Regions from separate parts of the Granulicella sp. L56 genome, predicted to be linked through region 1. Evidence: riboswitches for the same ligand, from Rfam matches in the RefSeq annotation. Region 1 holds a riboswitch; each other region holds the start of a gene.

Evidence for each region. Region 1 has a riboswitch for cobalamin ahead of GSQ81_RS04130 (TonB-dependent receptor). Riboswitches for the same ligand answer to the same signal wherever they lie in the genome.
Region 2: it holds a riboswitch for cobalamin, as region 1 does, so the genes downstream of both, GSQ81_RS14075 (ribonucleoside-diphosphate reductase subunit alpha) here and GSQ81_RS04130 (TonB-dependent receptor) in region 1, are expected to answer to the same signal.
Region 3: it holds a riboswitch for cobalamin, as region 1 does, so the genes downstream of both, metE (5-methyltetrahydropteroyltriglutamate--homocysteine S-methyltransferase) here and GSQ81_RS04130 (TonB-dependent receptor) in region 1, are expected to answer to the same signal.

The regions. Positions count from the first base shown of each region.
Region 1 covers NZ_LMUS01000001.1:1,013,172-1,023,561, reverse strand. The annotation lists gene GSQ81_RS04155 (protease pro-enzyme activation domain-containing protein) at 1-2,869, shown strand, start outside; gene GSQ81_RS04150 (glycosyltransferase family 2 protein) at 3,095-4,069, shown strand; gene GSQ81_RS04145 (hypothetical protein) at 4,106-4,633, opposite strand; gene GSQ81_RS04140 (quinone oxidoreductase) at 4,885-5,850, shown strand; gene GSQ81_RS04135 (group II truncated hemoglobin) at 5,890-6,375, shown strand; cobalamin riboswitch at 6,529-6,740, shown strand; gene GSQ81_RS04130 (TonB-dependent receptor) at 6,776-9,241, shown strand; gene GSQ81_RS04125 (DinB family protein) at 9,315-9,857, opposite strand; gene GSQ81_RS04120 (hypothetical protein) at 10,226-10,390, shown strand, end outside.
Region 2 covers NZ_LMUS01000006.1:1,515,813-1,526,202, forward strand. The annotation lists gene GSQ81_RS14065 (DUF2264 domain-containing protein) at 1-592, shown strand, start outside; gene tdh (L-threonine 3-dehydrogenase) at 605-1,642, opposite strand; cobalamin riboswitch at 2,020-2,222, shown strand; gene GSQ81_RS14075 (ribonucleoside-diphosphate reductase subunit alpha) at 2,323-4,719, shown strand; gene GSQ81_RS14080 (ribonucleotide-diphosphate reductase subunit beta) at 4,735-5,754, shown strand; gene GSQ81_RS14085 (efflux transporter outer membrane subunit) at 5,772-7,298, opposite strand; gene GSQ81_RS14090 (efflux RND transporter permease subunit) at 7,323-10,390, opposite strand, start outside.
Region 3 covers NZ_LMUS01000001.1:442,239-452,628, forward strand. The annotation lists gene metE (5-methyltetrahydropteroyltriglutamate--homocysteine S-methyltransferase) at 24-2,303, opposite strand; cobalamin riboswitch at 2,456-2,652, opposite strand; gene ftcD (glutamate formimidoyltransferase) at 2,645-3,574, opposite strand; gene GSQ81_RS01875 (acyloxyacyl hydrolase) at 3,584-4,336, opposite strand; gene GSQ81_RS01880 (YebC/PmpR family DNA-binding transcriptional regulator) at 4,418-5,170, opposite strand; gene lysA (diaminopimelate decarboxylase) at 5,255-6,541, opposite strand; gene GSQ81_RS01890 (PspC domain-containing protein) at 6,551-6,865, opposite strand; gene GSQ81_RS01895 (hypothetical protein) at 6,951-8,180, opposite strand; gene GSQ81_RS01900 (hypothetical protein) at 8,329-8,781, shown strand; gene aroA (3-phosphoshikimate 1-carboxyvinyltransferase) at 8,915-10,219, shown strand.

The DNA.
Region 1 (10,390 bases):
TTACCTCTCCAGGCGTAGTTTGTTAGGGCTGACAGCATCCGCTTCGCTCATTTTCGGGTCCACGATCTCCTCACTCGCGCAGAAGCCTCAGTCACGGATCGCCGGAGAGATCACCTCCGAGCGCGTCGAGATGCCCAAATCCCAGCCTCCGCTCGCCAAATTTGCCGAAGACAAGGGAAGCCTCGCGCCCCAGACCCGGCTCGGCAGCATGAGCCTCGTCTTCAGCCGCTCCGCCGCGCAGGAGGCCGACCTTCAGGCCCTGATCGCCGCCCAGCAGAGCCCTGCCTCGCCGCAATATCACGCCTGGCTCACCCCAGACCAGTTCGCCACCCGCTTCGGCATGTCCGACGCCGATATCGCCAAGGCCGAGGCCTGGCTCGAGCAGCAGGGCTTTGCCGTCGAAGCAGTGTCGCGCAGCAAGAACAGCATCACCTTCTCGGGAACGGCGGCGCAAGCCGAAGCCGCCTTTGGCGTCGAGTTGCATAACTATCAGACCGACGGCACCACCCACTTCGCTCCTGCCGGCGACATCAGCCTTCCCGCTGCCCTCTCTCCCGTCGTCCAGGCGGTCACCAATCTTTCGAACTTCCGTCCTCACTCGCACATGCGGGTCCAGCGACCCCAGGTCGTCCCCACCGCCAAATTCACCTCCAGCCAGACCGGCAGCTACTTTCTGACCCCTGCCGATATCGAGACCATCTACGACATCAAAGCCGCCCAGAGCACAGGCCTCAACGGCGCTGGCCAGTCGATTGCCATCATGGGGCAGTCCGCCATCGTCCTCTCTGATATCGAGAACTTCCAGAGCGCAGCAGGTCTCCCCAAAAAAGATCCCACCCTCGTCCTCGTGCCGAACTCCGGCAGCACCGCCGTCTTTACGGGAGACGAATCAGAGTCTGACCTCGACCTCGAATACTCGGGTGCCATCGCACCTGGTGCGACCATCTACTTCGTCTACACCGGCGACAACACCAACGCCAGTGTGACCGACGCGATTGCATACGCCGTCACCAACGACATCGCGCCCATCATCAGCACCAGCTACGGCGGTTGCGAGACCGAGTACTCGACGACTGAATATAACGCCGAGAATAGTGTGCTCGCGCAGGCGGCGGCCCAGGGCCAGACTGTGATCGCGGCCAGCGGAGACGACGGCTCGACTGACTGCTATGGGGTCAGCGGTCTTACGACTGCCCAGCAGCAGGCTCTCTCTGTAGACTTTCCTGCCAGCAGCCAATATGTCACCGGGATGGGGGGCACTGAATTCCCCGCCGCTAACGTCGCCGCTGGCAGCAGCTATTGGGCTGCGGCCAGTGGCAGTGACGTTATCAGCTCCGCGCAGTCCTACATCCCTGAGCAGGTCTGGAACGACGATTCGTCGACTGCCGGTATCTCAGCAGGCGGCGGCGGCGCCAGCGTCCTCACTACCACGCGGCCCACCTGGCAGACCGGCGTGCCCAACATTCCCTCCGGCACCACCCGTCTTGTGCCCGACATCTCTCTCGATGCTTCGCCCAACAACGCAGGCTATCTCTATTGCTCCAGCGACTTTGATGGAACCGGCATCACCGGTAGTTGCTCGAACGGCTTCCGCGACAGCAGCAACACCAACCTGACCGTCGCTGGAGGCACCAGCTTTACTGTTCCCATCTTCGCGGGCATGGTGGCCATGATCAATCAGGCGACCGGTTCGGCAGGGCAGGGCGTCGTCAACCCAACGCTTTACGCGCTCGCTACCAATCCCACAACCTACGCCTCGGCCTTTCATGACATCACCACCGGCAACAACGCCTGCACCGCCGGAACAGCCTATTGCACCACCGCAGCGGCAAACCCATCGCTCTACGCGGCGACCACTGGATACGACGAAGCCACCGGTCTCGGTTCGCTTGACTTCAACAATCTGCTCACCGCATGGAAGGCAGCCGCCGCTCCCGGTACCTCATCGCTGCTCGCCACCATCACAACCGTCACGGCGGCCAGCACTGCTCCTGCCTCGGGCGCTGCGGACGTAATCAGCATCGCCGTCGCTCCTGCGACTGGTGCGGGAACGCCTACGGGTACGGTTACGGTTCTGGTCGATGGCGCGCCGGTATCGCCTGCCCCGGTTCTGTCGAGCGGAACTGCCAGCTATAGCTTCTCTTCCACCACCGACGGCTCACATGTCGTCCGCGTAACCTATTCGGGCGATGGAACTTATGCGCCATCGACCAATACGGTGACCATCAACATCGGGCCTAACTTCTCCATCGCTGCCGCCCCCGCCACCGTTAGCGTCGCCGCCGGTGGTACTGGTACGTCGACGATCAACGTGACCCCGGTGAATGGCTACACGGGAACCGTCGACTGGTCACTCAGTGGCCCCACGGCGCTGTCCACCACCTCCTCCTTCTGCTACGCCATCGGCACCGGTACGAACAGCACCACCACGGTCACGGGCACGGCTCCCGTGCCCGTAACGCTGACCCTCTATACCTCTACCTCACAGTGCTCCGGCGCCAATCTGGCGGCTTCAGGAAGTGGAGCAAAGCGGAGACTTGGCACTTCCACTCCCCAGGCTAGCCGTGGGAAGGCTCCAGCCACGCCCTTCTCTCCGGGGACAGGAGCGGGCGTCGCTTTGGCCGGTCTCCTTTTCTGCGGTCTTCTGGGAGGCCGTTCCCGCAAGCTGCGCCTCTTCCTCGCGCTCGGCGTCATCTCGGTGGCGACGCTCTCGACCTTTGGTTGCGGCAGCAGCAGCTCCACTACCACCGGCGGTTCCACTACAACCAGCAATCTGGCAGCAGGAACCTACGTCCTCACCTTAAGCGGGGCGGACAGCGCATCGTCCATTTCGTCTCAGCCCGTGAACATCACGCTAACCGTTCAATAGTGCAAGGCAACTCTGATTGAAAGGGCGGGGCTTCGGTCCCGCCTTTGTTCTGTAAAATAGACGTAGGTTCAGTCGTCGGGGGCTTTGCCGCTTTTCCTGCCTCAGAAACCTCAATTTTGCCCCTATCAATAAAATTCCTTACCATCTAAAAAATCTGCAACCCCTTCCCCTTCGAATATGTCTAAACAACACAGTCTGCTGCACCTCGGGAGTATCATTAACCTCGTGTCGAAATATTCCATCGTCGTCCCTTTTCATAACGAAGAAGAGAATGTCACCACTCTCTACGACCGCCTGAAGGCCGTCATGGAGCATGTCGGCGACACCTTCGAACTGGTCTTCGTCGACGACGGCTCCCGCGACCGTACCTACCGCCTGCTCGAAGAGATCGCCGCTGTCGACAGCCGCGTTCTGGTCGTCAAGCTGCGCCGCAACTTCGGCCAGACCTCGGCGCTCGCCGCCGGTTTCGATCATGCTACCGGCGACTTCATCCTCGCCATGGACGGCGACCTGCAGCACAATCCCGACGAGATTCCCAACTTCCTCGCCAAGCTCGAAGAGGGCTACGACGTGGTCAGCGGCTGGCGTTCCCATCGCGGCGACAACTTCATCATGCGCCGCATCCCCTCGCGCGCGGCCAACTGGCTGATGGCGACCCTCAGCGGCGTCAACATCCACGACTTCGGCACCACCTTCAAGGCCTATCGCCGCGAGGTCATCCAGAACATCCCCCTCTACGGCGAGATGCACCGCTTCATCCCGGCGCTTGCCTCTTGGTACGGGGCGAGCATCTGTGAGATTCCCATTACCAACCCGGCGCGCGAGTTCGGCAAGAGCCACTACGGCATCTCGCGGACCTTCCGCGTCTTCTTCGACCTGCTGACCATCCGCTTCCTGTTGAAGTACATGACCCGCCCGCTGCACTTCTTCGGCACCATCGGCGCGCTGGGCATGGCCACCGGCTCGGGCCTGGCCATCTGGCTTTTTATCCTGAAGCTTCTTAGCGGCCAGCCCGTCATGGACCAGCATGGCCCCATCTTCGTCATCGCGGGCATTCTCATCCTCGCCGGCATCCAGATGATGGGGATCGGCCTGCTCGGCGAACTACAGGTCCGCCATTTCTTCACCGCAGCCCATCGCGCTCCCTACGCTGTAGACCGGGTCATCCGTCTGCGCTCGGAAGAGAGCCTTCTTCAGTAAGCAGTAAAGCCGCAAAGCCAGTGCAGGCGTTAACTCTTACCGGGAATCTTTCTCTTCCTGCGCCTCGATCTCCTGCTGGGCCTCTTTCTCGGCGTCCTTAAAGGCGAGCAGGTCTTCCTGGCTCTGGTTCTTTGCCTCCGCCACCAGCGGATCGGTCAACTCTTTCAGGTGATCGGCAAAATCCTTCATGCACTGCGCCTGCGCCTCAGGACGCCCGGCAGCCGCTGCTCCCCTCCGCAGTGTCGTCTCCAGCCTCACTGTCGTCGCCAGCCGATAGGGAACGACCGTATACGACACCGGGTCGCGCATCTCGAACACGTCCTCGCTCAGCCTCGTCTCGCCCGCGATCAGTCCCACCTTTGCCGTCGCGAACGACTGTCGGGAACAGACCGCCGCAATCGCGGCTGCCCCCCGGTCGGCCAGCGCCGCTGACTGCTCCACGGGGACACCGGCGATGGATGGCTCCTTCTGCCCATGGCATCCCACGAGTGCTACCGCCAGCCCGACAGCCACCAATCCGGCCCACAGCCCGTGTGCCTGACTACAACTCAGCCCATACCGCATCCGTACACCTCAAAAAAGACCATTCCTGTTATGCGCAAATCCACAAATAAAGTTCAAAACTCCACGAGCCACTCTCTGGCACCTGGAAAACGTAATGCTGCAGTTTACGAGTACCATGCAAACTATCATTCGCGAAGAGCAAAAGCCACGTAAAGCTCAAAAAAATCCCTCGAATAAATCGTACTGTCAGCCGTCGCCATCGTCCTCAAAAAAGACACGGCAAATCGCTCCCCACTCGCATCCAATCCAGAATGCAAGCCATTCAGATTCTCGCTCCCGGCGGCCCCGACGCTCTCCTCCTCCGCGATCTCCCCACGCCAACTCCCGGCCCCGGTGAAGCTCTCGTCCGGCTCGAAGCCTCCGGTGTCAACTTCATCGACGTTTACTTTCGGGAAGGGCGCTATCCGGCCAAACTTCCTTACACTCTCGGTCAGGAGGCTGCGGGGACCGTTGTGGCCATTGGAGATAACGTCACCACTGTAGACGTTGGCGACCGCGTCGCCTGGTGTTCTATTCCGGGAACCTACGCTCAGTTGGCCGTAGCCCCCGCCGATCGCCTGGTTAAAATTCCCGAAGCTATCAGTTTTCAGCAGGCCGCCGGAGCCATGCTGCAGGGCATGACCGCCCACTACCTCGCGCACTCTACCTATCCCATCCGCAGCGGCGACGAGGTCCTTATCCATGCCGGAGCCGGTGGTGTCGGTCTTCTCTTTATCCAGATGGCCAAGTCGCTCGGAGCTCGCGTCTATACCACCGTCTCCAGCGACGAGAAAGCAGATCTCGCCCGTGCCGCCGGGGCCGATGAGGTGATCCTCTACACCAGGGAGGACTTTGCCGCGAAGATCAAAAAATCGAGCCCCTCCGGTCTGCACGCCGTCTACGATTCGGTAGGCAAATCCACCTTCGACAAATCGCTCGAAGTGCTTCGTCCGCGCGGAACCATGGTTCTCTTCGGCGGTTCCAGCGGTCCCGTCCCGCCCTTTGACCTGATCAAGCTCTCCGGCCTCGGCTCGCTCTACATCACCCGGCCCACGCTCAAGGACTACATCGCCACCCGCGCAGAGCTTGAACTTCGAGCCAACGCCGTCCTCAATGCCGTCGCCGACGGCACGCTCAAGCTACGCCTCGAGCACACCTATCCTCTTGCCGATGCTGCCCACGCTCACCGTGACCTCGAAGCCCGCATCACCACCGGCAAGCTCCTCCTCATCCCATAAGAATCGCGCACCGATCTGGTTCGCGCTAAAATTCCACTCATGGCTCCCAAAGTCCCCACGCTCTTTGAATGGCTAGGCGGCTCAGAACCCATCGACCGCCTTATCGACCGTTTCTACCAGAAGGTTCCTTCCGACCCTATTCTTGAGCCTCTCTTTGCTCAGATGCCGAAGGAGCACTTCCAGCATGTGGCCCAGTTCATCGCTGAAGTGCTGGGTGGCCCCGATGATTACTCCAAACTTCATGGCGGACACGCTGCTATGATCCGTCATCACCTCGGTCGAGGCATCACCGAGCAGCAACGCCAACGTTGGGTTGTTCTTCTCCTTGAAACCGCAGACGAACTGGAACTGCCCTCCGATCCCGAGTTCCGCTCTGCCCTCGTAGCCTACCTCGAGTGGGGCTCTCGTCTTGCCGTCATCAACTCAGCGCTCCCCGCTGATACCCCTATCGCCGATGCGCCCATGCCCGCCTGGAACTGGGGTGTTCCTGGCGGCCCCTATCAGCCCGATACCCCTGAATCCTGAAGGCCGCAAACAACAGGGCCTTGTCAGTCCACATTCGATCTACGCATTGATCTACGCATTCATTTTTGACTTCCATCAACCCATGCCTCAAACTTAAGCCTCACCCTTTTTCCCCTGCGGCCTGGCATCGTACCTCCGGCCGTTCCACTTAAACCCTTTGTCCCGATTCGGAATGCTCGGGAAGCGCGGTGAGACTCCGCCACTGCCCCGCAACTGTGATTCGCGCACGCAGCCGCACCACCGCTGCGTGAATGCCAGCCAGCCGCTCCCACTGATGCCAACGCATTGGGAAGGGAAGCAGCCAAGTCCTACGGCCATCATGCATCGCGTCAGTCAGGAGACCGGTTCCGTCTGCGTACATCAACCACATTCCCGAGGGGGGAATGGAGGAGCTTCACTCATGCCTGCACCTCTGCACCGTTCCGCGGTCGCGTCATCTCTTCGAACGCTCGCCGCACTCGCCGCTATCTCATTTCTTGCCGCACCCTGCGCCCGCGCCGTCATCGTTCGCGGCACCGTCACCGACCCGCTCGGCGCAGCTGTCGCCGGAGCCCGCGTCCAGCTCGTCCAGGGCAAGAGCGCCATCGCCGCCTCGCTCACCGGCCCCGACGGCTCCTTCGAGATCCGCAGCACCGCGCCCGGACGCTTCATCCTGCTCACCTCCGCGCGTACCTTCACGCCCAACATCGGCCAGGACTTCTACGGCGGCCGCACCGACGTCGTCACCCGCAACGTCACCCTTGAAGTCGCCTCCGTTACCTCCGCCATCACCGTCACGGCCACCGGAATCCCTACGCCCATCCAGCAGATCAGCTCACCAGTTACTGTCATCCCTCAATCCGATTTCGTCACCCAGGTTGGCATCGTCGACGACCTGCGCCAGTCGCCAGGCGCCGTCGCTGTGCAGACCGGCCAGTACGGCGGAGTCGCCTCGCTCTTTGTCCGTGGCGGCAACTCCGACGCCAACAAGGTCCTCATCGACGGCATTCCCGCCGAAGACGTCGGCGGAGTCTTCGACTTCGGCAACGTCTCCACCACCGCACTCAATGGCCTCGAGTTCTACCGTGGCCCCGACAGTGTCCTCTACGGCTCCGACGCCGGGGCTTCGGTCATCAATCTCTCGACTCCTCGTGGCAGCTCCCTTCGCCCCGTGCTCAACTACTCCGGGGACGCCGGCAACTTCCACACCTATCGCAACGAGGCCATCCTCAGCGGGGCCTACAACCGCTTCGACTACTACGGAGCCTTCTCTCGCTTCGACAGCTCCAACGCGCTTCCCCTCGACCGGTACCACTCCTCCACCAGCGCCGCCAATATCGGCTATAACATCACCGCCAACACTCAGGCGCGCTTCACCCTTCGCAACGCTGTCTCGGCCAGCGGCGTTCCCAACGCGCACGACTTCTTCGGCATCTCCGCCGCAGGCAAGCAGGGCAATCAGGACCTCTACTCCGGAGCCACCGTCGAAAACCGCATCAAGAAGTGGCATAACCTCGTCCGCTACGGCATCGCCCGCAAGCGTGAACAGCTCGTCCAGTTCTATCCCGTCGGCCAGCCTATCGTTTACGACCAATACGGCGACATCGCTTACTTCGGCAACAACGTCACCATCCGCGGAGCCAACGGGTACACCGCCACCGGCCGGGCCGCCATCAATTATCCCGGCACCTATCCCGCAGCCAATGATCAGGACTCCAACCGCGACGAGCTTTACTTCCAGTCCGACTACACCTTCTCCCCGCACATCATCGCTCTCTTCGGCTTCCGTTACGAGAACGAGCGCGGTTCCTTCAACAACCCATCCTATTTCGAGTTTGAGAAGATCGACCGCAACAACTTCGAGTACACTCTCCAGTTCCAGGGCGACATCAAAAATCGCCTCTTCTACTCCGCTGGCGGAGCCGTCGAAAAAAACCACCTCTATGGCGTAGCCGGAACTCCGCGCATCGGTCTCTCCTACGTTCCCGTCCGTCCCCGCGCCGGGTGGTTCCGAGGCACCAAGCTCCGCGCGAACGTCGCGACCGGCGTGCAGGAGCCATCGCTCAGCGTGCAGTTCACCTCGCTCTACCAGCAGCTTCTCGATGCCGGTGACACCGCCGACATCGAGGCCTACAACGTCAAGCCAGCCCAGGCGCTGCGCTCGCGCACCTATGACCTTGGCATCGACCAGAACATCTTCAGCCAGAAGCTCATCTTCAAGGCTGGCTACTTCCACAACCAGTTCAATCACCAGATCGACTACATCGACTCCGGCACGCTGCTCAATGTCTTCGGCATCAATACCAGCACCGCCCAACTCTACGGAGCCGAGTTGAACACCCTAGCCTTCCGTGCTCAGGGCCTCGAGACCGAGCTGCAGTACGAGCCCACCCGCCACATCTTCCTCCGTGGTGGCTACACCTACCTCGCCACGTTGGTGGAGCAGTCCTTCTCCACCGACGCTGCCTATAACGGCACCTCGGCCGAGAACCCCAACCTCCCCGGCATTCCCATCGGCTCCAGCTACCCGCTCGTCGGGGCACATCCGTTCCGTCGTCCCCCCCATACCGGCTTCATGACCGCCCAGTACACCACGTCCCATTTCAGCGCGGCGCTCAAAGGGGCATTCTCAGGCCGTTCCGACGATTCAACCTTCCTCTCCTACTCCGACATCAACGGAGACAACACGCTCCTGCTTCCCAACCACAACCTCGACTATGGCTACGCCAAGCTCGACGCCAACTTTCTCTACGCTGTTACGAACCACGTCACGGTCTTCACCCAGTTGGACAACCTCCTCAGCCAGCAGCACATTGGGCCGATCGGTTATCCAAGCCTGCCCTTCACCTTCCGCAGCGGCCTCAAGATCAGGATCGGCGGCAACTAACCGTCGCGAACAAGCAAAAATAAACGGCCTTTGGGTGACTGAACCCAAAGGCCGTTTATTGCAGGGAAGAAGCTCACCCGGCGACTGGTTCGAGCCGTTGCACCCAGCGAAAGCCCTGGGCCGGGTCTGTTTCGTCGGCGCTCGGTCCCCAGCTTGCCGGAACCGCAACGTTGAGCATACGAAGATAAACGCTGAACTGGCCGCGATGCTGATACCAGTGATTCAGCATGATCTCCCGCAGGAATTGTGCTCTGGGCATAGCGATAAGTTCCTGATCGCCGTGCATCAGACGCCACGTCTCTCTCATGCTGTCATCGTCGAACTGCAGCAATACACTTTGGACCGTGACGATGCTCTGCTCGAATGCCTGGAGGATCTCCTGAAGGTCGCGTGGCTCTGGCACGGTGTTGAAATCGGGAGCCTGCGCCGGGTTCTGCTGAACGCCCCGGACAACGCCTTCCGGCACACGCGCGAGATGCAGGGCGAGTTGCCCGGCCGTCATGGACCGCTCATGCGGCTTCCAGGTCAACTTGTTCTCCGGTAAACGCTCAAGAAACATACGGGTGATCGGTGCCTGTGTTTCAAATTCAGTAAAGAGGGATTCCGCGAGTGACATTGCTTCTTTCTCCTTTTGGGTGACGGCTGAGCCATAACGCTGAAGACATCGTTGTGGTTCAGCTTGTGGCACGAATTCAATATATACCTATATAAGAATATATTGAATTCGCCGAACGAAAATAAAATGATTTGGCTGTTGGAAATTTCTCGCAGATCGCTATAACTCTAATTTATTCAGTATGTTAGATTGGGCAAAGCCGCGCCGCGTGGTTGCAGCGAGATATTGAGGAGGAGATGCCACGCGGGATATTCCAAAAAACGGAACATTCGCATCACAGAAAGAGCGCTGAAGCCTCTAAGATAAGTCGTTCGACCTAGTTGCAATATCCTCAGCTCACCCGTCTAACGATTGGAAGGGAAACACAAATGAACCGCTATCTTCTGGCCCTGACTCTCCTGACTGCCACTACCTTTGCAGTACAAGCCCAGCAGGAAGGTCCCACCCCGACGCAGGCTCTGATAGCTGTCGATTCGAAAAGTCCCGTCACCCCGACCATCCCCGATGTCACCATCAAGGTCAATAATCGCACG
Region 2 (10,390 bases), on a different contig from region 1:
GTGGTACGTCGGCGACGGCACCTATGGCGATGGTCCGCACTATCATGCGGATTACTACGATAGCTTCGTGATTCATCCTTACCTGTTGCAGTTGATCGAAACGTTGGGAGACGCAGAACCGGCATGGAAGGATATGCTCCCTGAAATTCATGCCCGCGCGCAGAGATACGCTGCTATTCAAGAGCGAGCCATCAGTCCCCAAGGCGAGTACCCAATCGTGGGCCGCTCCATCACCTACCGTTGCGGAGCGTTTCACCTGCTAGCGGATTGCAGCCTTCGTCATATGCTGCCTGACGCAGTTCTTCCACAGCAGGTTCGCTGTGCGCTCACTGCAGTTCAGCGGCGAACGCTTACAGCAGCGGGAACATTTTCAGCAGACGGATGGTTGCAGATTGGACTTGCGGGGCATCAGCCCTCGCTCGGCGAGACTTATATTTCAACTGGAAGCCTCTATCTTGCCAGCGCGGCGTGGCTGCCCCTCGGCCTGCCTCCAACGGACCCATTCTGGTCGGCGCCAGCGGCACCCTGGACACAGCAGAAAGCATGGTCCGGCGTAGACATTCCGGTGGACCATGCTCATGATGACGTTTAGCTCAAAGACGCATCAAGAATAAAGACTGGTCCAATCGAGAATCACTTTGCCTGTCATTCCCGACATCATCGCCTGAAAGCCTTGCTCGAAATCGGCGTAGGAATATCTGTGAGTGATGATCGGCGTGATATCAACGCCTGATTCGATAAGGACGCTCATCTTGTACCAGGTCTCATACATCTCGCGTCCATAGATACCTTTGATGGTGAGCATGTTGAAGACAACCTGCCTCAGATCAATCGCCATTTCCTTGGAAGGTATGCCGAGAATCGCAATCTTTCCGCCATGACTCATATTCGAGATCATTTCGCGAAGAGCAGCGGCATTCCCAGACATCTCAAGACCGACATCGAAACCTTCCTGGAGCCCAAGCTGCTTTTGCACCTCTGCTACAGGGGTTTCCATTGGGTTGACCGCAAGGGTAGCCCCCATCTTTCGTGCAAGTTCGAGACGATAAGGATTGGGATCCGTGATGACAACATGCCGCGCACCGGCGTGGCGAACGACCGGGATACACATGATGCCGATGGGACCGGCGCCTGTGATCAGGACATCTTCTGCGAGCACATCGAACGACAGAGCCGTGTGAACAGCATTACCAAAAGGATCGAAGATGGCAGCAACTTCCTGATTAATATCCGGGTGATGGCGCCAGATATTCGTCATGGGCAAGGCGATGAACTCCGCGAAAGCACCGGGGCGGTTCACACCCACTCCTGAGGTAGCCGCGCAGAGATGCCTTCTGCCTGCGAGACAGTTTCTACATCGGCCGCAGACAACATGGCCTTCTCCGCTGACGATATCTCCAGGGTGAAAGTCGTTGACGTTCGAACCAACTTGCACGATCTCGCCGACAAACTCGTGGCCGATCGTCATTGGCACAGGGATTGTGCGCTGCGCCCACTCGTCCCAGTTGTAGATATGAACGTCGGTTCCGCAAATTCCGGTATAGCGAACACGGATAAGGACATCGTTGATGCCGATCACCGGCTCGGGAACATCCTCAAGCCACAAACCTGATTTCGCATGAGCTTTTACAAGAGCTTTCATCTTAAGTCTCCCTTTACCAGTGGAACATCTTTCGCAGCCACAATCTATTTTCAGACAGAAGAAAAGGTTGTGCTCATACCTGCCGACTCCAGAATCTAATTGATGCCCTGAGAGATGGATCTGCGTTTCGATTTAGCAATGCGGACGTGACTCTTTACAGATGTGAAGATTTTCCGAGGACACGGCCACTTTTTTTCCCTGTTGCTCGCTGCTGCGCCGGCGCGTTAGCCAAAAATTCTTCCGAGGATAGACGGCCTGGCAGATTCGAATGGCCGTAATTGCAGCAAATTCAGGCCGTTTGCCCCGTGATGCCGCGATTTCCAAATATGCACAGGTACCCCTATATATCGCGGTTGACGCGTCGGAATACGCTTGATATAGTCGTTTTACTTCACGGTACCCGATTGCGAAATCGGGTTTAATAGGGAACCCGGTGAGATTCCGGAACTGCCCCGCAGCGGTAAGCAGGAACGAACGTCCCGTAAGAGCACTGGTCCGATACCTAAAAGTCGGGCTGGGAAGCTGGGATAAGTAGGCAGCCTGCAAAGTCCGAAGACCTGCCATGAGATGTGCCGATATGGCACAAAATTCACGCACCTCCGAGGGGAGGATGGGGTGATCGGCGTGTGTCTCGGCGATCCTTCCGTCTGTACCTTCCCGGAGCGAAAGGACACCTCCCCGTGGCGACTCTACAGACGACGCTCTCTGACCTTGATCCACAATTTCCTACTGCCGATGTTGCTCCGCAGATGCAGGTTCGCAAGCGCAGCGGCGCGCTGGAACCGGTAGATGTTAACAAGATTGTCCGCGCGGTGGAGAGGTGCTGCCATGGTCTGCCCCATGTCGACCCGATCCGTGTGGCCAGCAAAACCATCGGCGGATTGTTCGATGGCGCATCAACCCGCGAGCTAGATTCCATCTCAATTCAGACCGCAGCGGCCCTGATTGCAGAGGAGCCGGAGTACTCGAAGTTGGCAGCACGCCTGCTGCTGGCGACGATCTCGAAGGAAGTAAGCGGGCAGAATATCTATTCGTTCTCGCAATCGATTGAGGTCGGCCATCGAGAGGGCATCATCTCGATGGACACCGCTGAGTTTGTCGGCGCAAATGTGCGCAAGCTGAACAGCGCCATCGACGACCGCTTCTCCGACCGCTTCGAATACTTCGGTCTGCGAACGGTGTATGACCGCTATCTATTGCGCCATCCCATCACGCGGCAAGTGATCGAAACGCCACAGCATTTCTTTATGCGAGTTTCGGCAGGCTTATCGGTGCGAGTGAACGAAGCCATCGAGTTCTACAAGCTGTTGGCCTCGCACGATTACATGCCGAGCTCGCCGACATTGTTCAACAGCGGAACCAAGCACTCGCAGATGTCGTCCTGCTATCTGCTGGACTCTCCGGCCGATTCGCTCGATTCGATCTACGACACTTATAAACAAGTCGCATTGCTATCGAAGTTTTCAGGCGGTATCGGATTGGCATTTCATCGCGTTCGAGCAGAGGGTTCGCTGATTCGCGCGACCAATGGAATCTCGAATGGCATCGTGCCCTGGCTGCGCACGCTGGATTCATCGGTCGCGGCGGTAAACCAGGGAGGCAAACGGAAGGGAGCGTGCTGCGTCTATCTCGAACCATGGCACGCAGACGTTGAATCTTTCCTAGAGATGCGCGACAACACCGGCGACGCCGCTCGACGGGCATACAACCTGAACCTGGCGAACTGGATTCCAGATCTGTTCATGCGCCGCTCGGACGAGGATGGCATGTGGTCGCTGTTCGATCCAAAGGATGTTCCGCACCTGACCGACCTCTACGGCGAAGACTTCGACAAAGCCTATGTGGAAGCTGAGGAAAAACAGCTCTACCGCCGACAGGTGAAAGCACGCGATCTCTATGCGCGCATGATGCGCACGCTCGCAGAGACCGGTAACGGATGGATGGTCTTCAAGGATGCCTGCAACATCAAGAACAATCAGACGGGCGCTGCAGGGAATGTTGTTCACCTCTCAAACCTCTGCACGGAGATTACAGAGGTTACCTCCTCAGCAGAGACGGCGGTGTGCAACCTTGGTTCCGTCAATCTTTCACGTCATCTCACCGATGGCGTGTTTGACTTTGCGAAGCTGGCCGCAACGGTGCGCCACGCAGTGCCGATGCTCGACCGCGTCATCGACATCAACTACTATCCCGTACCCCAGGCAGCGGTGGCGAACAGCCGCTGGAGACCGGTTGGGCTGGGCGTCATGGGGTTGCAGGATGTGTTCTTTCAGATGCGGATTCCATTTGATTCGCCCGAAGCGCGGATGCTTTCGGCAAAGATTCAGGAGGAGATTTACTTCCATGCATTGAGCGCATCGTGCGATCTGGCCGAGCAGCATGGCCCTCACGCTGCATTTCAGGAGACGCGGGCCGCAAAGGGCGAGTTTCAGTTTGAGCTGTGGGGCGCGACGCCGACAGACAAAGAACGATGGGAGTTGCTGCGCGAGCGAATGAAGACGGTAGGACTGCGCAACTCGCTGCTGATTGCGATTGCACCCACGGCGACCATTGCTTCCATCGTTGGCTGCTACGAATGCATTGAGCCGCAGATCTCAAACATCTTCAAGCGTGAGACGCTCTCGGGCGAGTTCATGCAGATCAACAAATATCTGGTGACGGAGTTGCAGGCGCTTGGATTGTGGTCAGAGGAAGTTCGCTCGCGAATCAAGATGGCCGAGGGTTCGATTCAGAAGATCGCGGAGATTCCCGAGGAGTTGAAGCTCATCTACCGCACGGTGTGGGAGATGCCGATGCGGTCGCTGATCGATATGGCAGCGGAGCGCGGAGCCTACATCGACCAGAGCCAGTCGCTGAATCTGTTTGCCGAGTCGCCGAACATTGGCCGGCTTAGCTCGATGTACATGTATGCGTGGAAGCGCGGCATCAAGACGACGTACTATCTGCGTTCGCGGCCGGCGACGAAGATTGCAAAGACTACGGTTGCCGTTGGCAATCGCGTGGACCTACAAGCAGCTGCGAGCGCGAATGTAAGCTGCTCGCTCGATAACCCCGAGTCCTGTGAGGCTTGCCAGTAAAGGCGGAAAATAACTATGTCATCAAAAGCACCTAGCTCCATTCTCGATCCAGGCTTGTCTCTTACGCTGCGACCGATGCAGTATCCCGTGTTTTTCGAGATGTTCAAGGACGGAATTAAAAACACATGGACCGTGGAAGAGGTTGATTTCTCAACCGACCTCGTCGATCTGCGCTCGCGCCTTACGCCGGCCGAGATTCACCTGATTCAACGGCTGGTCGCATTCTTTGCCACTGGCGATTCCATCGTCTCGAACAACCTCGTACTGAATCTCTATAAGCACATCAACTCGCCCGAGGCGAGGCTTTATTTATCTCGGCAGTTGTATGAAGAGGCCGTGCATGTACAGTTTTACTTAACGCTGCTTGATAACTATGTTCCCGATGTCGATGCGCGGGCCGCGGCGTTTGCGGCGGTGGAGAACATCCCCTCCATTACGAAGAAGGCGCAGTTTTGCATGCGCTGGATGGATTCGATCCAGAGGATCGATGAGCTGCGCACACCGGAAGAGCAGAAGCAATTTGTTCTGAACCTGATCTGCTTTGCCGGATGCATTGAGGGATTGTTCTTCTTCGCGGCGTTTGCGTATGTATATTTTTTGCGCTCGCGTGGACTGCTAAATGGGTTGGCTTCGGGAACAAACTGGGTATTTCGCGACGAGAGTTGTCATCTGGAGTTTGCGTTTGAGGTGGTGAATGTAGTGCGCACGCAGCATCCCGAATTGTTCGATGCGGCGCTCGAAGCGGACGTGGTCGAGATGATGAAGGACGCGGTGGAGTGCGAGCTGCAGTTCGCGGAGGATCTCCTCTCCGGCGGCGTTGCAGGTTTGTCTGTACGCGAGATGCGGCAGTATCTGGAGTACGTGGCGGATTCGCGCGTGGTTCGGCTGGGGATGAAGCCGATCTTCGGCTCAAAGAATCCGTTTGCGTTTATGGAGCTACAAGACGTGCAGGAACTGGCGAACTTCTTCGAACGACGAGTCTCTGCCTATCAGGTTGCGGTGCCTGGCGAAGTCGCTTTTCACGACGATTTTTAGCCGAAGGCCGACACCGTCTATCTTTGGATAGCGGTGTCGGCTTTGCTGGGTGTAGCGGTGACCTGGGACGGGGTTGGAAGCTGCGTCCTGTCCCATCCTCCGCCGAGCGCCTGGACCAATTGAACCGATGAAGTCATGCTCTGGATTTGAAGCGTAGTCAGCGTGCGCTGATTGGTGAGCAGCGTGGTCTGCGCGGTGACGACATCGACATAGGGATCGATACCGGTTTTATATCGTTCAGTTTCCAGATCAACAAATCGCTGCGACGATTGCACAGCTTCCTGCTGCTTGAGGATTTGCTGAGACAGGATGCGAACTGAGGCGAGGTAATCCTCCACTTGCTGAAAGGCTGTGAGAACCGTCTCTCGATAGGTCGCAACACTGGCATTGTAAGTTGCCCTGTATTGCTGCGCTCCAGCACTGCGGAGGCCCACATCAAGAATGGTCTCCGAGAGCGATGGGCCAATCGACCAGAAGCGGCTGGGCCAATCGAAGAGAGGTCCAAGCGAGGAGCTGTTGAATCCTCCAGAGGCACTAAGGGTCAGGTCTGGATAAAAAGCAGCATAGGCTATATCGATCTCCGCGTTGGCAACAGCCATGGCGCGCTCAGAAGCAGCAATATCCGGACGGCGTTCAAGGAGCTGCGAAGGCACACCAATGGGAATCGCTGGTGGCGTGGCATTCAGCGGCTTGACCGGGATGGAGAAAGTCGAAGGATTGGTCCCGATAAGTACCGCAATGGCATGTTCGTACTGCGCACGGGCGACGCCGAGATTCATTGCATCGGATTCAGCACTTTGCAGAGTGTTCTGTGCTTCGACGACAGAGATTTGATCGTCTACACCGGTCTCGTAGCGAGCACGGGCAAGATCGAGCGCTTTTTTGTCGGCCTCGATCGTGGAGGTGTACAGAGCCTGCAAAGCATCCTGGCCCCGCAGCTCGAAGAAGAACTCGGCGAGGTCCGCCTGTTCGGTGAGGCGCTCATTTTCAAGATCGGCTGCGCTGATCTGCGCCTGAAATTGAGCCTCGCTGATGGTGTCGCGAATCTTGCCCCAGAGGTCGGGCTCCCAGGAGACATCGAGCGGCATGGAGATAAGCGAGCTTTGCGCCCCGGCACTGGTGCCGCCGGTTCCAGTAGAATTTTTCAGATTGGCCGAGGAGCGAGAACGCGTGTACGCAGGACCAATCGAAGCCGTGGGAAAGAGCTGCGACCGTGCCTCGCGAACCATCGCGCGCGCAGCCATGAAATTCTGAAAATATTCTTTAAGGTTCTGATTGTTAATGTTGACTTGATCTTCGAGCGCATTCAACTCGGGGTCGCTGTAGATCTCCCACCATTTGCCATGAAGCATGGCGTCCTGGGGCTGTGCGACCTTCCAGCCATCGGCATCCTTGAACTGCGTGGGCGATTCTTTGTACGAGATCGGCGGAGCCTGGGCTGTCGCCGGAGGCGTGTGATATTTGGGGCCAACCCGACAGCCGGTAAGAAGCACAGCCGCTGCGATGGCGGGGTAGATGGCGGCTTTGAAGCGAAGTGTAGTCATAGTTTAAACCGTGATGGCTCGAATTTAATCTGTGGCGGGGGTTGGACCGACCGCAGGATGAAACGTGTCGTGCTTCTTCCTGCCCTGGATGCGAAGACGAAGGCGATCGAGGGTAAGGTAGACGACGGGAGTGGTGTAAAGAGTCAGGAGTTGGCTCACAAGGAGTCCTCCTACGATGGTGATGCCCAACGGGCGGCGGAGCTCAGAGCCCATGCCAGTTCCAAATGCAAGCGGAATGGCTCCAAACATTGCAGCCGTAGTGGTCATTAGAATGGGACGGAAGCGAAGCATGCAGGCTTCAAAGATCGCTTCTTCGGGGCTTATCCCCTGTTCGCGTTCGACCTGAAGCGCAAAGTCAATCATCATAATGGCATTCTTTTTAACGATGCCTATCAGCAGTACGATGCCGATGATTGAGATTACGTTCAGGTCCTCGTGGAAGAGGAGAAGCGCAAGCATGGCTCCGACGCTGGCAGACGGCAGCGTCGACAGAATCGTGATGGGATGTACCAAGCTCTCGTAAAGAATACCGAGGACGATGTAGACGGCGAAGATAGCGGTCAGGATAAGGAGAGGCTCGGTACTGAGAGAATCCTGGTAAGCCTGCAGCGTGCCGGCGAAGAAGCCGTGGACGGTGGCCGGGATGCCCAACTGATCCTGCATCTGGTCGATAGCAAGTGTTGCATCGCTGAGCGAGACGCCTGGTGCGAGATTGAAGGAGATCGTATCCGACGGAAAGAGCCCTGTGTGGTTAAGAGACAGGGGTATGGTGGTGGCTTGGTTTGTAGCCATCGTAGAGAGCGGAATATTGCCGGTTGCTGTCGGGTTGGTGCTTCCCCCTGGGCGAAGATAGATATTTGTAAGTCCTGCGGGGCTCTGCCAATACGGGGGTGCGACCTCAAGAACAACGTAGTACTGATTGAGTTGGGTGTAGATCACTGAGACTTCGGATTGACCGAAGGCACTATAGAGAGAGGAGTCGAGTGTCTGAGCAGTCTGTCCTAGTCTGGCCGCTTTAACTCGGTCGTAGTCCAGCAAGAGATCCAACCCGCCATTTTGTTGGTCGGTATTGACGTCCTGCAGGCCGGGGAGGTGCTTCATATGCGCCAGCACAATCGGACCCCATTTTGAGAGATCGGCAAGGTTGTCGGCCTGAAGCGTGTACTGATAAAGAGCGCTGCTGGATCGTCCGCCGATGCGAAGGTCTTGCGAGGCCTGAAGGAAAGTGGAGGCCCCGGTAAGCTTGTTCAACTTCGGGCGTAGGCGGTCAATCACCGCCTCGGCGCCAATCTTGCGAACGTTGAGTGGTTTCAACGTAACATAGACAAAACCCCCGTTGCCGCCACCTGTAAAGGCAATGACAGTCTGGACAGCTGGGTCTTTCACTACGACATCTTCCACCTGCTTCGTGGCAGCGTCCATCGCTGGAAAAGAAGCATCCTGTGGCCCTTGGATTCCACCTTGAATAGCGCCCGTATCCTGCTGGGGAAAGAAACCTTTGGGGATCTTTATAGCGATGGCGACATTCAGGAGAATCGTAAGGAAGAGAACCGTGAGCGTGAGGCCGGGGTTGTCGAGAACCCAGTGCAACGTACGGCGATAGAGGGAGAGTACCCACTCGAAGAACCTCTCGTTCGCCATGTAAAGGCGGCCATGCTTTTCTTTGTGCTCATCTTTCAGGATGTAGGCGCACATCGTGGGCGTAGTTGTGAGAGAGATGACCATCGAAACCAGGATGGCAGTGGAAAGCGTGATAGCAAATTCGCGGAAGAGTCGGCCAACGATTCCGCCCATCAAAATCAGCGGAATGAATACCGCGATGAGCGAGAAGCTAATGGACATGACGGTGAAGCCGATCTCCTGCGCGCCTTTGAGAGTTGCAGCGAAGGAGCCCATACCGGCTTCCAGATGGCGAGTGATGTTCTCCATGACGACGATAGCGTCGTCGACGACGAAGCCTGTAGAGATGGTAAGCGCCATCAGCGATAGGTTGTCGATGCTATAGCCGAAGAGATACATCACTGCCAGAGTGCCTATGAGAGAGACTGGCACGGCGACCGCCGGAATGAGCGTCGCCCGCGCATTCCGAAGAAAGATGAAGACAACAAAGATGACGAGGACAATGGAAAGAAGGAGCGTCCATTCAACGTCGTGAACCGAAGCCTTGATAGTGGTCGTGCGATCGAGCATGACAGTGACGTCGATTCCATTCGGAATCGAAGCCTTCATGGAAGGAATCGCAGCGAGGATTCGGTTGTTGGTATCGATAATGTTGGCGCCAGGCTCGCGGTGGATGATGATGTTAATGGCGCGTTTGCCGTTGAGATAGCCACCATTACGGATGTTCTGCACGGAGTCGATGACGTCCGCGACATCGGACAGATGAATGGCCGCCCCATTCTTGTAGCCAACGATCAGCGGCTGGTAGTCCACCGCTTTTGAAATCTGATCATTGGCAAGAATATCGGCGGTGGTGTTGCCGTCGGTAATCTGCCCCTTCGCCAAAGCGGAGTTCTGCAGGCTGAGTACTGACTGGAGATTGGCCATGGTGAGGCCGTAGCTAGCGAGTTTGGTGGGGTTTACCTCAACACGAACGGATGGAAGCGCGCCTCCGCCCACGGCTACCTGTCCTACGCCCTCAATCTGCGAAAGTTTTTGTTGAAGAACTGTAGAGGCTTCGTCGTAGAGCTTGCCCGGATCGTAGATATCGGACGTCAACGTAAGGATCATGATCGCAGCATCAGCCGGGTTGACCTTGCGATAGGTGGGATTTCCAGGGAGGTTAGCAGGAAGATAGGTGCGCGCTGCGTTGATAGCTGCCTGGACATCGCGTGCCGCGCCATCGATATTGCGGCTCAAATCGAATTGGATCGTGATCTGAGTCGAACCGAGACTGCTCGAAGAGGTCATCTCAGTAACGCCAGCGATATGGCCGAACTGCCGCTCGAGCGGTGTAGCCACAGAAGAGGCCATGATCTCGGCGCTGCCTCCAGGCAGACCTGCCTGAACCGAAATCGTAGGAAAGTCCACCTGCGGCAGAGGCGAGACCGGAAGTACGGTGAACGCAATCGCTCCGGCGATGGCGATAGCGA
Region 3 (10,390 bases), 570 kb from region 1:
ACGGCCCCGGCATCCCGTTTTATTTAGACAAGCCCGGCACGTACCTCCACTGCCGCCTGACAGAGATTGGTAAGCGCTTCAATCGTCTCCGGCCAGGCGCGGGTCTTGAGACCGCAGTCCGGGTTGACCCAGAGCTGCTCCGGCCGAAGCACCTCAAGCGCCAGTTGCAGGAGCCCGACCATCTCCTCCTTCGCCGGAACTCGCGGCGAATGAATGTCATAGATACCCGGCCCGATTTCGTTGGGGTAACCATGCCGCTTGAACGCATGAAGCATCTCCATGCGCGACCGCGCCGTCTCCATCGAGATAACGTCTGCATCCAACGCAGCAATCGACGACAGGATGTCTTCGAACTGGCAGTAGCACATATGCGTATGGATCTGCGTGCCATCCGTAACGCCGGACGTAGCCAGCCGAAACGCTTTGACCGACCAGTCAAGGTAAGCTGGCCACTCCGACCGCCGCAGCGGAAGCCCTTCGCGCAGCGCAGGCTCGTCCACCTGAATGACGCGGATGCCCGCCGCTTCGAGGTCTTGAACCTCTTCGCGTAAGGCCAGCCCGATCTGCCAGGCAACGTCCCTTTCGGAAATGTCGTTGCGAACGAACGACCATTGCAAAATGGTGATGGGACCGGTAAGCATTCCCTTCATTGGCTTAGTGGTGAGCGAGTTGGCATAGCTGCTCCACTCGACCGTGATGGGACGGGCTCGCGAGACATCGCCATAGATGATCGGCGGCTTTACACAGCGCGAGCCATAACTCTGCACCCAGCCGTTCGAGGTGAAGGTAAATCCGGCAAGATGCTCGCCAAAGTACTCGACCATGTCGTTGCGCTCGAACTCGCCATGGACGAGAACGTCGAGCCCAATCTGCTCCTGTTCGCGGATGCATTCCTCGGTCTTCTGTTTCAGAAAATCGTTGTACTTCGCATCCGAGATCGTGCCTTTCTTGTGTGCGGCTCGCTGCTTGCGAACCTCCTGCGTCTGCGGAAAGGAGCCGATGGTGGTTGTCGGCAGCAGAGGAAGACCAAGCTCCTGCCGTTGCACAGTGACACGCTGTTTGTAAGGCGACTTGCGCCGGAAGGCTCCTTCGGACAGTGTGGCGAGCTGTCCGCGAACGACCTTGTTAGTGCTGCTCTCTGCGACAAGACGGTCTTCGTGGCGACGGCGATTCTCCGCAAAGGCTGCGGCAGCTACTTCAGGTCCCTGCGCAAGTTGGACAAGCTCTTCCACCTTTTGCTTTGCGAAGCTGAGCCAGCTCAGCACTCGCGGATCGAGCTTGTCTTCATCGGCGGTGTCATAAGGAACGTGCAGCAGCGAACAGGATGGCGCAAGCTGCAACCGCTCTGCACCGATCTTTGCGGTAACGGAAGCAACGACCTGATGCAGTGCCTTCAGATCGGCGAGCCAGATATTACGGCCATCGACGCATCCAAGGCTGAGCGTCTGATGCGATTGCAACTGTTCAACCACTTCAGCAACTTGCTCAGACGCTCGAACAGCATCAATATGCAATCCGGCAGTGCCAAGCGAGCAAGCCAGTTCGAGATTGTCGCCCAGCTCGCCAAAGTAAGTCGTCAGCATCAGCTTGAGCGGAACGCTGGCAAGCTCGGCGTAGGCGGAGCGAAACGCCTCGGCATAGCCTTCAGGAAGATCGGTGACGAGAGCAGCCTCATCGATCTGAACCCACTCCGCGCCTGCTGCGGCAAGCTCGCCCAGCACCTTGCGATAAGCGTTCAGGAGTCGAGGCAAAAGGTCCAACGGATCGATGCCATCGACGGCTTTACCAAGCAGCAACAAGGTAATAGGACCTATCAAGACCGGCCTGGTTGCGATACCGAGGCTTTTCGCTTCGGCAAACTCGGCCAGCAGCTTTGTCGTGTAGGGCGTGAATGCGAGATCGTCGCTCCACTCCGGGACCAGGTAGTGATAGTTCGTGTCGAACCACTTGGTCATCTCCATGGCAGTCTGCTCGTTGCTGTTGCGTGCCATCTGGAAGTAGCGGGTGAGCGTGACTGGTCCAGCGCCGAAGCGTGACGGAGTTGCACCGATGAGCACCAGCGCGTCGAGCACCTGATCGTAGAACGAGAAGTCGTTGCTGGGAATGACATCGAGACCGGCATCTTTTTGTAGTTGCCAGTTGCGCTGTCGCAAGGTCTTTGCGGTTGCCAGCAGATCGGTCTCGCTCAAACGGCCGCGCCAGAAATCTTCCAGCGCGAATTTAAGCTCGCGATGGCGACCGATACGTGGATATCCCAAATTTGCGGTTACAGGATTTGCAGTTGATAGTGAAGGCGATAACATTGTGTGGGTTCCTCTCCTGATGAAACGAAGGAACCACCTTATGCGCAGGCATCGTCGCTTCCGCAGTAGCGGAGTCGACGGAACATTGGCAACCGGCCCATACTCGAGACCAGTGTCCTCAGCGCAGCCGCAGTGGGAGACGCAACGTCTCTTCCGCGGTGGTGGCGGCGGGCCGGTCTTCGGACTTTGGGCTACCTACTAAACGCCGCTTCCCATTCTTTTTCAAGAACAGTGCTTGGCCAGGGCCTTGCGTTGTTCGTTCCCATCACCGCTGCGAGTCAGCGCCGGAATCTCACCGGCTTCCCGTTTAACAAGACCGAGGTCTTGCACCTGCACATCTTTCACTTTACATCAGACGGAGGCCACGCGAGCGGCTGCTCCAACCGCCGCTCCAGAACTTTGAGCGCAGGATCGAAGCCGGTGATCTGCTTTACCCACTCCGAATCCGCTTCGTAGGCCTCTTCGGGAATAAGGCCGATGAGTTCAGCGTCGTCGATGAGAACGCCGTGCCGCTGCGCGAGATGCTGGATCGTCGCGTGAATGTGTCGCATGGGAGTGATGCGGAATTCGGTGATGTTCATGCTCACCTGGGCGCGGCCATTGGCGACGACGCCGATAGCCTTCACTCCATGCAAACCACCATTCGAGGCGCGGATGTCGCGAGCGATGGCGCGTGCAGCGGAGATGTCCGGCTGGTGCAGATGCACGTTGTAGGCGATGAGGAAGTTCCGCGCTCCAACAGCGGAAGCGCCTGCCGTCTCGTGCAGCCCTGGCCCGCCAATATCTGGGCTGCGGGATGAATCACGGCGCGTTGCTTCACGCAGTCCCTCGAACTGGCCTTTGCGTACCTCTTCAAGCTGGACGCGATCGGGACGTGCGGCGGCGGCTCCGTAAAAGTAGACAGGAACGCCGTAGGTTCTCCATATCAGCAGACCTGCCTGCCGCGCCAGCACGGCGCACTCCGCCATCGAGATGCCGCTGACGGGGATGAACGGGACGACGTCCGCAGCGCCGATGCGAGGATGAACGCCTTTCTGCTTGGTGAGGTCGATCAGCTCTGCCGCCTTGCCGACAGACTTGACTGCTGCCGCAATCACCGCTGCCGGTGGTCCTGCAACAGTGATGACGGAGCGATTGTGCGCCGTATCGAGCGACCAGTCGAGCAGGCTTACGCCTTCGACCTGCATCGCCGCGACGATTTTAGCTACCTTCGCCGGATCGGTACCTTCAGAAAAGTTGGGGACACACTCGATGATCGCGTCAGGATTCATAGGCCCGTCTTACTTCCACCAGGAATAGCCGATCGTGAATTGGACACTGGCATTCACTCCGGGGTTTTTGTCGCCGAGCGAGGCCGAGGAGATATGCACCGCGTTGGCGCCGAAGTCGATGGAGCGGCGAGGCCGAAGGAAGTAGTGAACCCCGACGCCTCCCTGCGGAGTGAAGTTCCACACGCTGGCGTCGGTGTTGGGGCCGTCGTTGAAGACACTCAGAGGCTGGCCGCCAAACGCTGGGTATTTGTGGTTTGTCCAAAGAACCCCTCCCGCACCTTGTATCCATGGTGAGATGCGGCGTGTACCGGTAAAGTTCCAACGCAGGATGATGGGGGTGATGGAGATACCGCTGTAGGTTCCGCCTACGGTGTAGAGGGGCGAACAGGACAGGTCAGGCGAGTTGGGGGCAGTCGTGCAGTTGGCGCGCTGGAACTTCGGCGTGTAGGACTGCCAGAAGGGGAAGACCTCGACCGCATACTCGAAGTTACCGTGCAGCGGGCCGGGCAGATAATCGCCGGTGAGGACTTTTCCCGCATGAACACCAGCCATCAGGAATTTGAAGCTGTTGCGGTCCTCCGTCAAGCCGACTCCGCTCTGAACGAGCACGCCCAACTCTAACGGCAGTTTGCCGGAGTTGGCGTGGAAAGGGTTTGCGTCGCTGTTTGTCGCCAGAGCCTGCGCGGTTGCGAAGTGAGCAGAGAGTGCAAGAGCGAATATCCCGATGAGTGGTCTTGCTATGCCGCGAAATCCCTTGGTCACTATGTCGCTCCGTTTGCCACCTGTTGCAGAAGAAAGGCCGCCGATAAGCGGCGGCCTGATGTGAATCGTTGACCGCTTTGGTTAATGTCCTGCATTTGCCATCGCAGCTTCATCCATGTCGAAGTTGGAGTAGACGTTTTGCGTGTCGTCTAGATCTTCGAGCACTTCCAGCAGCCGAATCATGGCATTTGCCTGAGAGCCTTCGAGCTTGGTGTAAGTCGAAGCGATCTTGGTGACCTCGGCGTGCTCGGGCGTGATATTCGCGGCCTTCAGCGCGTTGGTGACCGCCTCGAAGTCCTTGGGGTCGCAGAGCACTTCCCAATTTTCGCCTTCGTCGCTCAGGTCTTCCGCTCCGGCGTCGAGGACGATCTCGGTAAGCTTGTCCTCGCTAGCTGCCGATTTGGCGATGACGATGACGCCTTTTTTCGAGAACATCCAGCCAACGGAATTGGATTCGCCGAGGTTGCCGCCATTCTTGGAAAAGGCATGGCGAATTTCGCTGACGGCACGGTTCTTATTGTCGGTGAGCACATCGACAATGACTGCTACCCCGCCGGGACCGTAGCCCTCGTAAGTAATCTCCTCATAGGAGATGCCTTCGAGCTCGCCGGTGCCGCGCTGGATGGCGCGCTTGATGTTGTCGGCGGGCATGTTCTCCGCCTTGGCCGCGACGATCGCGCCACGGAGACGGGGATTGCCGTCTGGGTCGCCGCCGCCGCCAGTTTTGGCAGCGATGGTGATTTCCTTGATCAGACGGGTGAAGATCTTGCCACGTTTGGCGTCAAGCGCGCCCTTTTTATGCTTGATTGTGGCCCATTTTGAATGGCCGGACATGTACTACCTCAGTGGTGATTTTGCCGAAAACCCATCCGTTGGCGAATCCCGGCGACCTTGTGAGTTTAGCACGCTGAGGACGCCTTAGAGTACCTCTGGAGCCAGCAGGTCACGCATGGTTTCGCGGCGGCGAATGAGCCTGGCGCTTCCCTCTTCGACCAGAATCTCGGCTGGACGAGGGCGGCTGTTGTAGTTACTGGTCAGGCTCATGCCGTAGGCCCCGGCGTCGAGGATCAGGACCAGATCACCCGGCTTTACGGCAGCAAGAACACGGTCGCGAGCGAAGAAATCACCCGACTCGCAGACTGGGCCAACGATGTCCGCCATGATGGACGGGGTCGCGGTGCGCGGCTGTTTGATGGGGAGGATCTCGTGGTGCGCGTGGTAGAGCGAGGGGCGGATGAGGTCGTTCATTCCGGCATCGGTGATGACGAAGGTCTTGGAGCCGTTCTTCTTGACGAAGAGGACGCGGGTTAGCAGCGCTCCGGCCTGGGCCACGATGAAGCGGCCCGGCTCGATGATGAGGTGGGCAGATTCGGTGGCGAGACCTTTGCGGAGAGCAGCGGCGTACTTCTGCACCTGCTGCGCTGGATCGAAGGCAGTGGTGCCGTAGTCGATGCCGAGGCCGCCGCCAGCGTCGATGTAGCGGATATTGTGGCCATCGCTCTTGAGGTCGGCGATGAGGGCGGTGACGCGAGCCGTGGCTGCGGCGAAGGGATCGACCTTGCGAATCTGCGAGCCGATGTGGACGCTGACTCCGGCGGCGTCGAGCCACTTTGACTTAGACGCTTTGCGGTAGATCGCGCGGGAGGCCTTGATGTCGATGCCGAACTTGTGCTCGCTGAGGCCGGTAGAGATATAGGGATGGGTGTCGGCGAAGACGTCGGGATTGACGCGAAGGGCGAAGCGCGCGCGGATGCCAAGGGTTTCGGCGCGGGCGGCGAGGAGGTATAGCTCGGCCTCGGACTCGACGTTGAAGAGGAGGATGTTGGCCTTGAGAGCTGCGTCGATCTCCCAGACCTGCTTGCCTACGCCTGAGAAGACGACCTTTGCCAGTGCAGGCCTGTGCGCCTTGCGGACGCGCTCCAGCTCGCCGCCGGAGACGATGTCGAAGCCTGCTCCATGCTGCGCGAGCAGGCGAAGGATGGCCAGAGACGAGTTGGCTTTGACCGCGTAGCAGATGGTATGCGGCTGGCCTTGGAAGGCCTCTTCAAAAAGCCGAAAGCGTGCGGAGATCTGCTGCGCCGAGTAGACGTAGAGCGGGGTGCCGTGATCTTCGGCGAGGGCGGAGAGGTCAGCCCCGTCGCAGTGAAGCGTGCGGTTGCGATAGGCGAAGGGACGAGGGCTAGCTTTGGGTTCAGCTTTTTTCAGGGTCAAAACTTAAATGCTCTTCATGGAGACTGGATAGGATTCCTGCGGGATGATGACCCAGGCAGCGATGTAGGCCAGGGCTCCCACGCCGGTAAGAATGATGAACAATGCCGTAACGATCCGCACCACGGTGACATCCCAACCGTACTGGAGAGCGAAGGCAGCGCAGACGCCGGCAATCATTCGGTTGGTAAGCGGCCGGGTCATCCGGGGCGCGGACTGGTAAGCGTTCGCCGTAAACGGGGCAGAGTTGATGGTGGCTCCGCAGGCCGGGCAGAAACGGGACGACGATTCGATGGGCTTTCCGCAATGGCTACAGAACATGGGAGTCCTCCAAAGGACGACTAAATCGCAGCGAACTCTATTTTGCCATAGTTACGCATCTTTTATTCGTCTGGTTCCCTGGCATTTATTTACCCGCGTAAGGGGCTTTCAGGTACTTGCGCGCGGTATCGGCCTGCGACTGGTCGCCGCCTCCGGCGCTGGCCTGCTCGTATTGCCTGATCGCTTCCGGGCGGTTGTGGAGCAGGTCGAACATCTCACCTGCGTTCAATTGGGCACGGCGGCGAAGCCAGTCGCTGCAGGTGGGCTGCGCTGCGGCTTCAAGATAATTCTTTGCAGCGGCGGCGATATCATTCTGACCGCGTTGCGTGTCGGCGAGGCCAAAGTAGGTCATGTGCAGACGCGGATCGTAGAAGTAGCCCGGCTTCGCAGCGTCCACGAGGATGGCTTTGTAGGCAGCAATCGCAGCCGGGCCGTTGCCGCTGTCCTTGGTAATGTTGGCCACTTCGAGGCGGAAGAGATAGTCGTGGGGAAATTGCTCGGCGAGTCCCTGCTCTACGACAAGCGCCTCGGGGTAACGGGCGTCGTGACGCAGGAAGAGGGAGAGCGCCGTGCGCGATTCGACCGGAGTGACCACGCCCTGCGCGGCGGCTTCGCGAAGCATCTGCAGGCCTTTTTCCTTACTGCCGTTGACTCCGGCGATGCCGACCATGATGCGCAGCAGGCGCGGCAGGCTGGCCACGGCGAACTGTTGAATGCCGATTGCCATCTTGGCGTCTGCATAGCCGGGATCGATCTTGAGCGCCTGCTCGCTGTCGTTGCGGGCGGCGAGTCCCTGATGTGCCGCCGAGACGTAGCTGTGGTCGACCAGCGTGATGAATGCGGCGTGTATTCCGCGAGCGTAACCGCGGGCAAAGTAGGCGTTCTTGTCGTTGGGGTTCTCGTGAATCAGCTTGTCGCAGATATCGATGGCGCCATTGGTAAGATCTTCAATGCGCTGCCGCGTAGCCTCGGAGACGGGGACCTCGCGCTTGGAGCTGAGGAAGCTGTTGTGCGCATAATAGGTGGTATCGAGTAAATCCTGATGATAGAGCTCGCGGAAGACGATCGTTGTGAGCACGTAGTCGATGGCCATCGGATTATGCGGATTGGCCTTGAGCACAGTCTCGAAACGGGCAAGGGCGCCGTCGTAGTCGAGGTTGTAGAAGTCGACGCGGGCCTCTTGAACGAGCGGCGAGAGGTTAATGGGGTCGGTATGGTCGGCCCGGTTATAGGTCTGTGCGCCAGCCGACGCGGTCAACACGAGCAGCAGCAAAAGAGAACTTAGAATCGCTGGGGTAGGCGGTTTGAGTGTCATCGTTTCCGGGAAATAGTTTCGGGCCTATCGGTTGCGGAGGCAGGAGGCACCTCTCTATAGTGTTGGACGGCTCGTCACCGTAAACTATACAGTTGGACTCCTGTACTAGAGATAGATACTGCATAAGCTTCAGGATAAAACGGACTCTATGACACGGTTTCAACTGCTTCAACTGCTGATTGGCCAGGCCCGGGCAAACGGCTTCGAGCTTCGCAAGTGGTACACCGGCAGTCTTGGATTGCCATGGCAGCACACGCGCCATGCCATTGAGATGCTTTCGGCGGAGAAGCGCTACTATGTGCTGCTGTTCTCGCATGAGTTCGCGTCCTCGTTCTGGAAGGGCGGCGAGCTGATGACGTTTCAGGTGCCGTCGCAGACCTTTCAGCGCCGCATGGCCGATGGGACCGTTGGCACGGTGAAGCGCAAAGGGTATACGCGGCGCAATACGCGCGAAGATGCATGGCGCTACCATCTTCGCGAGATGGCCGTGTCGGAGGATCCGCTGCGCTACATGCGGCGATTTGTGCGAGTCGAGGACGAGCTCGAAGACGAGACGGCTGCTCCGAGCCCGGAACATGAGATCAAGACCGCCAAGAGCTAGCCTTCCACGTCATGCAGAGGCTTGGAAAAACGTGGCAATTTGAGATATTTCTGCACATCTCAAATCGCCGGGATTACAAAACTTGCGACATAACTTTCCCTCGCGATAATCCGATGTCCTAAACTAGAACTCAATGTCCATTCAAACCATCCGCCCCGCCCGCACGCTGCAAGGCTCCGTCACGCTGCCTGGAGACAAGTCCATCTCCCACCGCTATGCCATGCTCGCCGGCCTCGCCGAAGGCACCACCATCCTCTCCAACTTCTCCACCGGCGCCGATCCGCACTCCTCCCTCGCCTGCATGGAGGCCCTTGGCGCGACCGTCGTCAAAAAGGACAAGACCATCGAGGTTACCGGGGTTGCCGGTGCATTCTGTCAGCCGGAGCACCCGCTCGACTGCGGCAACTCCGGCTCGACAATGCGTATGCTGGCCGGTTTGATTGCCCCTCATCCACACACCTTCACCTTGATCGGCGACCACTCCCTCACCATACGGCCCATGGAGCGCATCCGTAAGCCACTCTCGAAGATGGGCGCAGAGATCCACCTGACCGGCGGCGACGGAGCCGTAGGCGGCCACGCTCCCATGACCATCATCGGCGGCCCGCTCACGGCCATCGACTTCGACACGCCGATCCCCTCGGCGCAGGTCAAGACCGCCGTCCTCTTTGCCGGACTTCAGGCCAACGGCACCACCAGCCTCACCGAGTCGGTCCGCACCCGCGACCACTCCGAGCACGCCCTCAAGGCGTTCGGCGCAACCCTCCACCGCGAGGGCGACAAGCTGAGCATCCCCGGCGGCCAGAAGCTTAAGGCCATCGAAGCCACTGTGCCCGGGGATCTCTCGTCGGCTGCCTTTTTTCTTTGCGCGGCGCTGCTCTTCCCTGACTCGAACCTCATCCTCGACTCGCTGGGCATGAATCCCACCCGCGCTGCCCTGCTCGATGTCATCACCGAGCTTGGCGGCAGGATCAAGGTGCTCAACGTCGAGGAACATCACGGCGAGCTGATCGGCACCATTCAGGTCAACACTACGCCCGGCGGACTCAAGGGCATCGCCATCGCCGGTGCGCTCTCTGCCCAGCTCATCGACGAATTGCCTGTCATCGCCGCGATTGCACCCTACACTCGCGAAGGGATTACGATCCGCGACGCCAAGGAGCTTCGGGTGAAGGAGTCCGACCGCATCGCGCTCGTCGCCAAGAACCTCAAAGCCATGGGAGCCGAGTTCACCGAGCACGAAGACGGTCTCACCATCCCCGGCAATCAGCAGCTCCACGGCGCACAGATCGATTCGGGCGATGACCACCGCATTGCGATGGCCTTCTCCATCGCCGCTCTCAGAGCCACGGGCGACACGGAGATCCACGGGGCCGAGGCAGCAGCTATCTCCTTCCCGGAGTTCTTCACGTATCTCGATTCACTGGCGCAGCGTTAGAGCGGTTCTCCTCCCGATGTAGTTTTGGTGATTCGAGCAAAACGCAGATTCCCTTCGGGAATGACAAACAAAGGAAGCTATCCCTGTCCCTTTGGAATGACAAAGGAAGCTACGCCTGAGAGGAAATAGCTGTAAGTTCAATAGCACTTGTAGCTTTCGACAGAAAACCTC